DNA from 2 places in the Streptomyces sp. NPDC041200 genome. Region 2 is predicted to be linked to the other one. Evidence: riboswitches for the same ligand, from Rfam matches in the RefSeq annotation. Region 2 holds a riboswitch; the other holds the start of a gene.

Region 1 (3,396 bases), on a different contig from region 2:
GGGGCGTATACACTTCGCGCTCTTCTACATCGGCACCGGCTATCTCGCCCTCCTCGGCTACGCCGTTGCCCATGCCTCCTCCCCGCAGACGCTGGTCGGCGCCTCCGGCGCCATCTCCGGCGTCCTCGGCGCCTTCCTCTGGCTCTTTCCGCGCGCCCGGGTGACCAGCCTGTTCCCGTTCCTGTTCTTCCTCCCGCTGCGCTTTCCCGCCTGGGTCGTACTGATCTTCTGGGTCACCCTCCAGTGGCTCGCCGCCCGTCAGGCCGACGCCCGCCCCGGGGTGGCCTACCTCGCCCACCTCGTGGGCTTCACCCTCGGTTTTCTCTACGCGTGGGCCCGCTTCGGGCGGCCGGATAGAGTGGGCGGCGCAGCGAGGCCCAGCGAGGGAGAAAGCCAGCCGTGATCACTTCGATCGTGCTCATCAAGACCAGCGTGGACCGGATCCCGGAGATCGCCGAGAAGATCGCCGCGATCGAGGGCGTGAGCGAGGTCTACTCGGTCACCGGGGCGCACGATCTGATCGCCATGGTGCGGGTGGCCCAGCACGACGACCTCGCGGACATCATCCCGGGCCAGATCTCCAAGGTCCCCGGTGTGGCCTCCACGGAGACGCACATCGCGTTCCGCACCTACTCCCAGCACGACCTGGAAGCGGCCTTCGCCATCGGCCTCGACAGCTAGCCCTCCGGTCCTCCGGCCCTCCTAGGACACCGGGACGCAGCGGCCGTCCTCCGTGCGGTAGTCCCACCGCGCGCCGTCCCGGACCAGTTCCTTCACGGCCCGGACGAAGCGCTCCACGTGCTCGTCCGGCGTGCCCGCGCCGAAGCTGACCCGGATCGCGTTCAGCGAGCGCTCGCCCGGGGCGGCCTCGGGCGCGCCGCACTCCCCCGGCTCGTCGGGCTCGCTGTCCAGCAGGGTCCGCAGCAGCGGGTGCGCGCAGAACAGCCCGTCGCGGACGCCGATTCCGTACTCGGCGGACAGCGCCGCCGCGAAGTGCGAGCTGTTCCAGCCGTCCACCACGAACGACAGCACCCCCACGCGCGGCGCGTCGTCGCCGAACAGCGACAGCAGCCGCACCTGATCCACCTCCGCCAGCCCCTCCCGCACCTTCGCGATCAGCTGCCGCTCCCGCGCGACCAGGCCGTCGAATCCGGCCTCGGACAGCGCCTTGCAGGCCGAGGCGATAGCGTAGACCCCGATCACGTTCGGCGAACCGGCCTCGTGGCGCGCCGCGGTGGTGTGCCACTCGACGTCCACCCCGCCGTCGTCCCGCCGCGCGACCTTACGGCTCGCGCCGCCGCCCGCCAGGTACGGGCTCGCCTCGCGCAGCCAGTCGGCCCGGCCCGCCAGGACGCCCGCCCCGAACGGCGCGTACAGCTTGTGCCCCGAGAACGCCACCCAGTCGACGTCCGACTCCGCGATGTCCACCGGGTGGTGCGGGGCCAGCTGCGCGGCGTCCAGGACGATACGGGCGCCCCGCGCGCGGGCCGCCGCGGCCAGGTCCCGTACGGGCCACAGCTCGCCCGTCACGTTCGACGCGCCCGTCACGCACACCAGCGCCGGGCCGCCGTCCCGGCCCGCCAGCGCCTTCTCCAGCGCCTCCACGGCCTGCCGCGGCGAGCGCGGCGCGCTCAGGTAGGTCACCCGGGTGTCCTCCCGCCGCTCCCACGGCAGCAGCGAGGCGTGGTGCTCGGTCTCGAACACGAACACCTCCGTGCCGGTGGGCAGCGCGGCGGCCAGCAGGTTGAGCGAATCGGTGGTCGAGCGGGTGAAGACCACCTGGTCGTCCTCCCGGCACCCCAGAAACGCCGCGACCTCCTTGCGGCTGGTCTCGAAGAGGTCCGTCGACAACTGCGACAGATAACCCGCCCCGCGGTGGACGCTCCCGTAGTACGGGGCGTAGGCGGCGACGTCGTCCCACACCCTGCGCAGGGCGGGCGCGCTGGCGGCGTAGTCGAGCGCGGCGTAGGTGACCTCGCCGCCGGTGACCAGGGGCACGGTGACATCACTGCCGAGGACGGGGAGCAGGGCGGGGGTCTCGACTGCAGAAGGGCATGCGGACATGGCGAATTCTCCCGAGGGGTTTGCGAGCATGCGGAAACTCGCTCAACGCACGGTGCACGGTGGGCTCCGCGCGGAGCAGGGGGGAAAACGGGGCGCTGCGGCCCTAGCGCATTCGCTGCGTCACGGAAAGACTCCCTCGACCACCAGGACCCCTAGTGCGAGGGGTCCGCGCTTGCCGCACGCCTCGCTGCGTGCGGCCTGGTCATCACCCGGGGCACCCCGCCACGGACGGAGGGTTGCCGGACAGCGGGCCGGGGCCGAAGTCGCTGTCGCTCGTGACCTGCGGGGATTATGCCATGCGGACGCGCGACGCCCAGCGCGCGTCCGCATGCTGGACTGCGGGGGCTCCGCCCCCGGGCCCCGTTGCGGGGGCTCCGCCCCCCTGCACCCCCGCTCCTCGAACGCCGGAGGGCTGGATGGTACTGCCCGGAGGGGCTGGGGAGCGGGCACGAGGGCTGGGTGGAGCGACCTGGTTGTGGGCCATCGTTCCGCGGAGGGGGCACCTTCCAGCGTTAGCTGGGGGAGGGACGGGTGGGCACAACCCGGCCACCGGGCCGCACCCGGCGACGGAACCCCGGGCGGCCGCTACGCGTTGCTCGCCCGCACCCAGCGCTCCAGGGCCTCCCTCGCCGCGCCCGAGTCGATCGACTCGGCGGCTCGGGTGACGCCCGCCGCGATGCGATCGTTCAGGGGGGTGCCCACCGGCTCGGCAGACCAGCCCAGAGCCGCCAGGGCGGCGGCCGAGTTCAGCAGGACGGCGTCCCGCACCGGGCCCGTCTCGCCCGCCAGCAGGCGGCGGGCCACATCCGCGTTGTGGGAGGCGTCGGCGCCGCGCAGGGACTCCACCGGGGACAGGTCGAAGCCGATGTCGCGCGGGTCGAAGGTCTCCCGGCTGACCGTGCCGTCCCGTACGACCCACACCTGGGAGGTCGCGGTCACGGTCAGTTCGTCCAGGCCGTCGTCGCCGCGGAAGACCAGCGCCGAGGAGCCGCGCTCGGCCAGCACCCCGGCCATGATCGGCGCCATCCGGGCGTCGGCGACGCCGGTGACCTGGCAGGGGACCCGGGCCGGGTTGGTGAGCGGGCCGAGGAAGTTGAACGGGGTGGCGATGCCCAGCTCGCGGCGGGCCGCCGCGACGTGCCGCAGCGACGGGTGGAACTTGACCGCGAAGCACATGGTGATGCCCGCTTCCTCGGCGATCTCGGCCACCCGCGCCGGACTCAGGTCCAGGTTGACGCCGAGCTTCTCCAGGACGTCGGAGGCGCCGCTCGCGGAGGACGAGGCGCGGTTGCCGTGCTTGACCACGCGCGCGCCCGCACCGGCCGCCACCAG
Region 2 (3,396 bases):
TGGAGAATTCCTGTGAAGCTCGGGCAAACCCGGCGGGACATAGGGTACCAACCCGACAAATCGCGCACACACTTTGCGCACAAGTTGACGAGTTCTCATATGCGGTTCCGGCGCCGAGGCGGATGAGTAACCCGGGGCCCATTGGGGAAGCGGGGCAACTCTATCGCGATTCGAAACGCGGAATCGCCCCGTCCGTTTGTTCCCGGACGGGGCGATTTACAGAGGTGAGAGGGGTGATGGGCCGTCAGCAGACACCCCTGACCGCGGGGTCAGACACCCCTGACCGCAGGGTCAGACACCCCTGGCCGCAGGGTCAGGCACCCGCGACCGCGGGGTTAGCCACCCGCGACCGCGGGGATGATCGACACCCCGGCGCCGTCCGGCGTGGCCGTGTCCAGGCCCTCGGCGAAGCGCACGTCGTCGTCGTTGACGTAGACGTTCACGAAGCGGCGCAGCTTGCCGGTGTCGTCCAGGACGCGGGCCGCGATGCCCGTGTGGTTCTTCTCCAGGTCCGACAGAACCTCGGAGAGGGTCGCGCCCTCGGCACTGACCTCGGCCTGGCCGCCGGTGTAGGTACGCAGGATGGTCGGGATTCGGACGTTGACGCTCATGCGAGGCCTGCCTCTCGGAACGAGTCAAGGGTGGGGCGGATGATGGCGGAGGGGCCCGTGGTGGGAGCCACCGCGTCGAGGGTCTTGAGGCCGTCGCCGGTGTTGAGGACGACGGTCGTCAGGGACGGGTCGAGCAGACCGTCCTCGATCAGCTTCTTGGTCACGCCGACGGTCACGCCGCCCGCGGTCTCCGCGAAGATCCCCTCGGTGCGGGCGAGCAGCTTGATCGCGTCGACCACCTGCTCGTCGGTGACATCCTCGACCGCCCCGCCGGTGCGGCGCGCGATGTCGAGGACGTACGGGCCGTCCGCCGGGTTGCCGATGGCCAGCGACTTGGCGATGGTGTTCGGCTTCTGGGGGCGCACCACGTCGTGGCCCGCCTTGAAGGCGGCGGAGACCGGGGAGCAGCCCTCGGCCTGGGCGCCGAAGATCTTGTACGGCTTGTCCTCGACCAGACCGAGCTTGATCAGCTCCTTGAGCCCCTTGTCGATCTTGGTGAGCTGGGAGCCGGAGGCGATCGGGATGACGATCTGGTCCGGCAGCCGCCAGCCGAGCTGCTCACAGATCTCGTACGCCAGGGTCTTGCTGCCCTCGCCGTAGTACGGCCGCAGGTTGACGTTGACGAAGCCCCAGCCCTCGCCCACGGGGTCGCCGATCAGCTCGCTGCAGAAGCGGTTGACGTCGTCGTACGTGCCCTCGATGCCGACCAGCTCACCGCCGTAGACGGCGGCCATGACGACCTTGCCCGCCTCCAGGTCGTGCGGGATGAAGACGCACGAGCGGAAGCCGGAACGCGCGGCCGCGGCGCCCACCGCGCCGGCCAGGTTGCCGGTGGAGGAGCAGGACAGGGTGGTGAAGCCGAAGGTGCGGGCCGCCTGGACGGCGATGGCGACGACCCGGTCCTTGAAGGAGTGGGTCGGGTTGCCGGAGTCGTCCTTGACGTGCAGCTCGCCGGTGACGCCCAGCTCACGGGCGAGTCGGTCGGCCTTGACCAGCTGGGTGAAGCCCGGGCTCAGACTGGGGAGTGTGGCCACGTCCGCGGGGACGGGCAGCAGCGGCGCGTAGCGCCAGATGTTGTCCGGACCGGCCTCGATCTGCTTCCGCAGCCCCTCTGGGTCGCCGCTGGGCAGCTCGTACGCCACCTCGAGCGGCCCGAAACAGGACCCGCACGCGAAGATCGGGCCGAGGTCGAAGCGCTCACCGCACTCGCGGCAGGACAGGGCGACGGCGGGGCCGAAAGCGGAGGCAGCGGAAGTGGTTGAGCTTTCGACAGATTGCACAGCCATGGAGGCGAGGCCCTTTCTCCTCATCTTCCTCGGGACGCATTTCGCCACGAGACGGAATTGGCACCTTCCCGAGCTGGGAGCCTCGCTACAGGACGCGAGACCAGCTGGAGGGTTGCCGGGGCTTCAACGGGCCGTTCCCTCTGCCCCTCTGGATGAGCGGTATGGCCGCCGGGCCGAACCCGGGGCGTTTGTCCGCACGGTGCCCCCGACATACGAAGGTCATGTGCGCTGTTCAAGACTGTAACCGACGGCCCGGAGGGTTGAGCCAGCCGTCCGAACCGCGAGATGGATCACAACGATCACTCCGAGCGATATCACTGGCGATCACAGCAGGGAGACGAAACAGGTGCTGGATGAGGTGGAGCGCTGGCTGGAGCACCGCTCCTGGTCGGCCGACGACCGTCCGCTGGACCGCCTGCTGGCCGCGAAGCGCGACACGGCGACGAGCGTCAGCGTGGTGCTGCCCGCGCTGAACGAGGAGGCGACCGTCGGCGAGATCGCCGCCGCGATCCGCCGCGATCTGATGACCGAGGCCGTGCCGCTCGTCGACGAGCTGGTGGTGCTGGACTCCGGCTCCACCGACCGCACCGCCGAGGTCGCCGCGGCGGCCGGGGCGCGGGTGGCGCACCGCGACGCGCTGCTGCCCCGGCTGCCCGCGCTGCCCGGCAAGGGCGAGGTGCTGTGGCGGTCGCTGCTGGCGACCAGCGGCGACGTCGTCTGCTTCATCGACGCCGACCTGCGCGAATTCGACGCGCGCTTCGTCTCCGGGATCGTCGGGCCGCTGCTCACCGACCCCGGGGTGCAGCTGGTCAAGGGCATGTACGACCGTCCGCTACGGGATACGGCGGGCCAGGGCGGGCGGGTCACCGAGCTGGTCGCCCGGCCGCTGCTGAACCTGCACTGGCCGCAGCTCGCCGGATTCGTCCAGCCGCTCGGCGGCGAGTACGCGGCGCGGCGCTCGCTGCTGGAGCGGCTGCCGTTCCCCGTCGGGTACGGGGTCGAGCTGGGCTTGCTCGTCGACGCGCTGCACACGGTCGGGCTCGACGCCCTCGCCCAGGTCGACATCGGTGTGCGCAAACACCGGCACCAGGACGGCAAGGCGCTCGGCCGGATGGCCGCGGCGATCTACCGCACCGCCCAGCTGCGGCTGGCCCGCGGCCATCTGGTGCGGCCGAGGCTGACCCAGTTCGAGCGCGGCGAGAACGGCTTCGAGGCGCGGACCACGGCGGTGGACACGGAGGAGCGGCCGCCGATGATCGAGATCCCGGAGTACGCGGAGCGGCGCGCCGCCTGATCGTGCCGACTCTTCCGGGGCAAGAAACCGTACGTACGTTTGCGCGCGGTGCCCGATGGCTAGGCTCGCGACATGGCCGTTGAACGCAGCGCACCGATCCTCGTCGCGTCCAACCGCGGCCCGGTCTCGTACGCGCTGGGCGAGGACGGTTCACTCACCCCCAAGCGCGGGGGTGGCGGACTGGTCTCCGGGCTGAGCGCGATCG

What was found. A riboswitch is a leader RNA that binds a small molecule or an ion and turns the genes downstream of it on or off. The one in region 2 is predicted to bind S-adenosylmethionine.
Region 1: linked by a shared signal. The riboswitch ahead of ACZ6CL_RS10270 (aminotransferase class V-fold PLP-dependent enzyme) and the one ahead of thrC (threonine synthase) in region 2 are both predicted to bind S-adenosylmethionine.

What each region holds. Positions count from the first base shown of each region.
Region 1 is NZ_JBVIZF010000003.1:133,800-137,195, forward strand. It holds gene ACZ6CL_RS10260 (rhomboid family intramembrane serine protease) at 1-403, shown strand, start outside; gene ACZ6CL_RS10265 (Lrp/AsnC family transcriptional regulator) at 400-681, shown strand; gene ACZ6CL_RS10270 (aminotransferase class V-fold PLP-dependent enzyme) at 703-2,064, opposite strand; SAM riboswitch class IV at 2,228-2,345, opposite strand; gene trpD (anthranilate phosphoribosyltransferase) at 2,650-3,396, opposite strand, start outside.
Region 2 is NZ_JBVIZF010000002.1:683,964-687,359, reverse strand. It holds gene ACZ6CL_RS08345 (MoaD/ThiS family protein) at 336-611, opposite strand; gene thrC (threonine synthase) at 608-1,897, opposite strand; SAM riboswitch class I at 1,915-2,056, opposite strand; gene ACZ6CL_RS08335 (glucosyl-3-phosphoglycerate synthase) at 2,244-3,191, shown strand; gene ACZ6CL_RS08330 (alpha,alpha-trehalose-phosphate synthase (UDP-forming)) at 3,264-3,396, shown strand, end outside.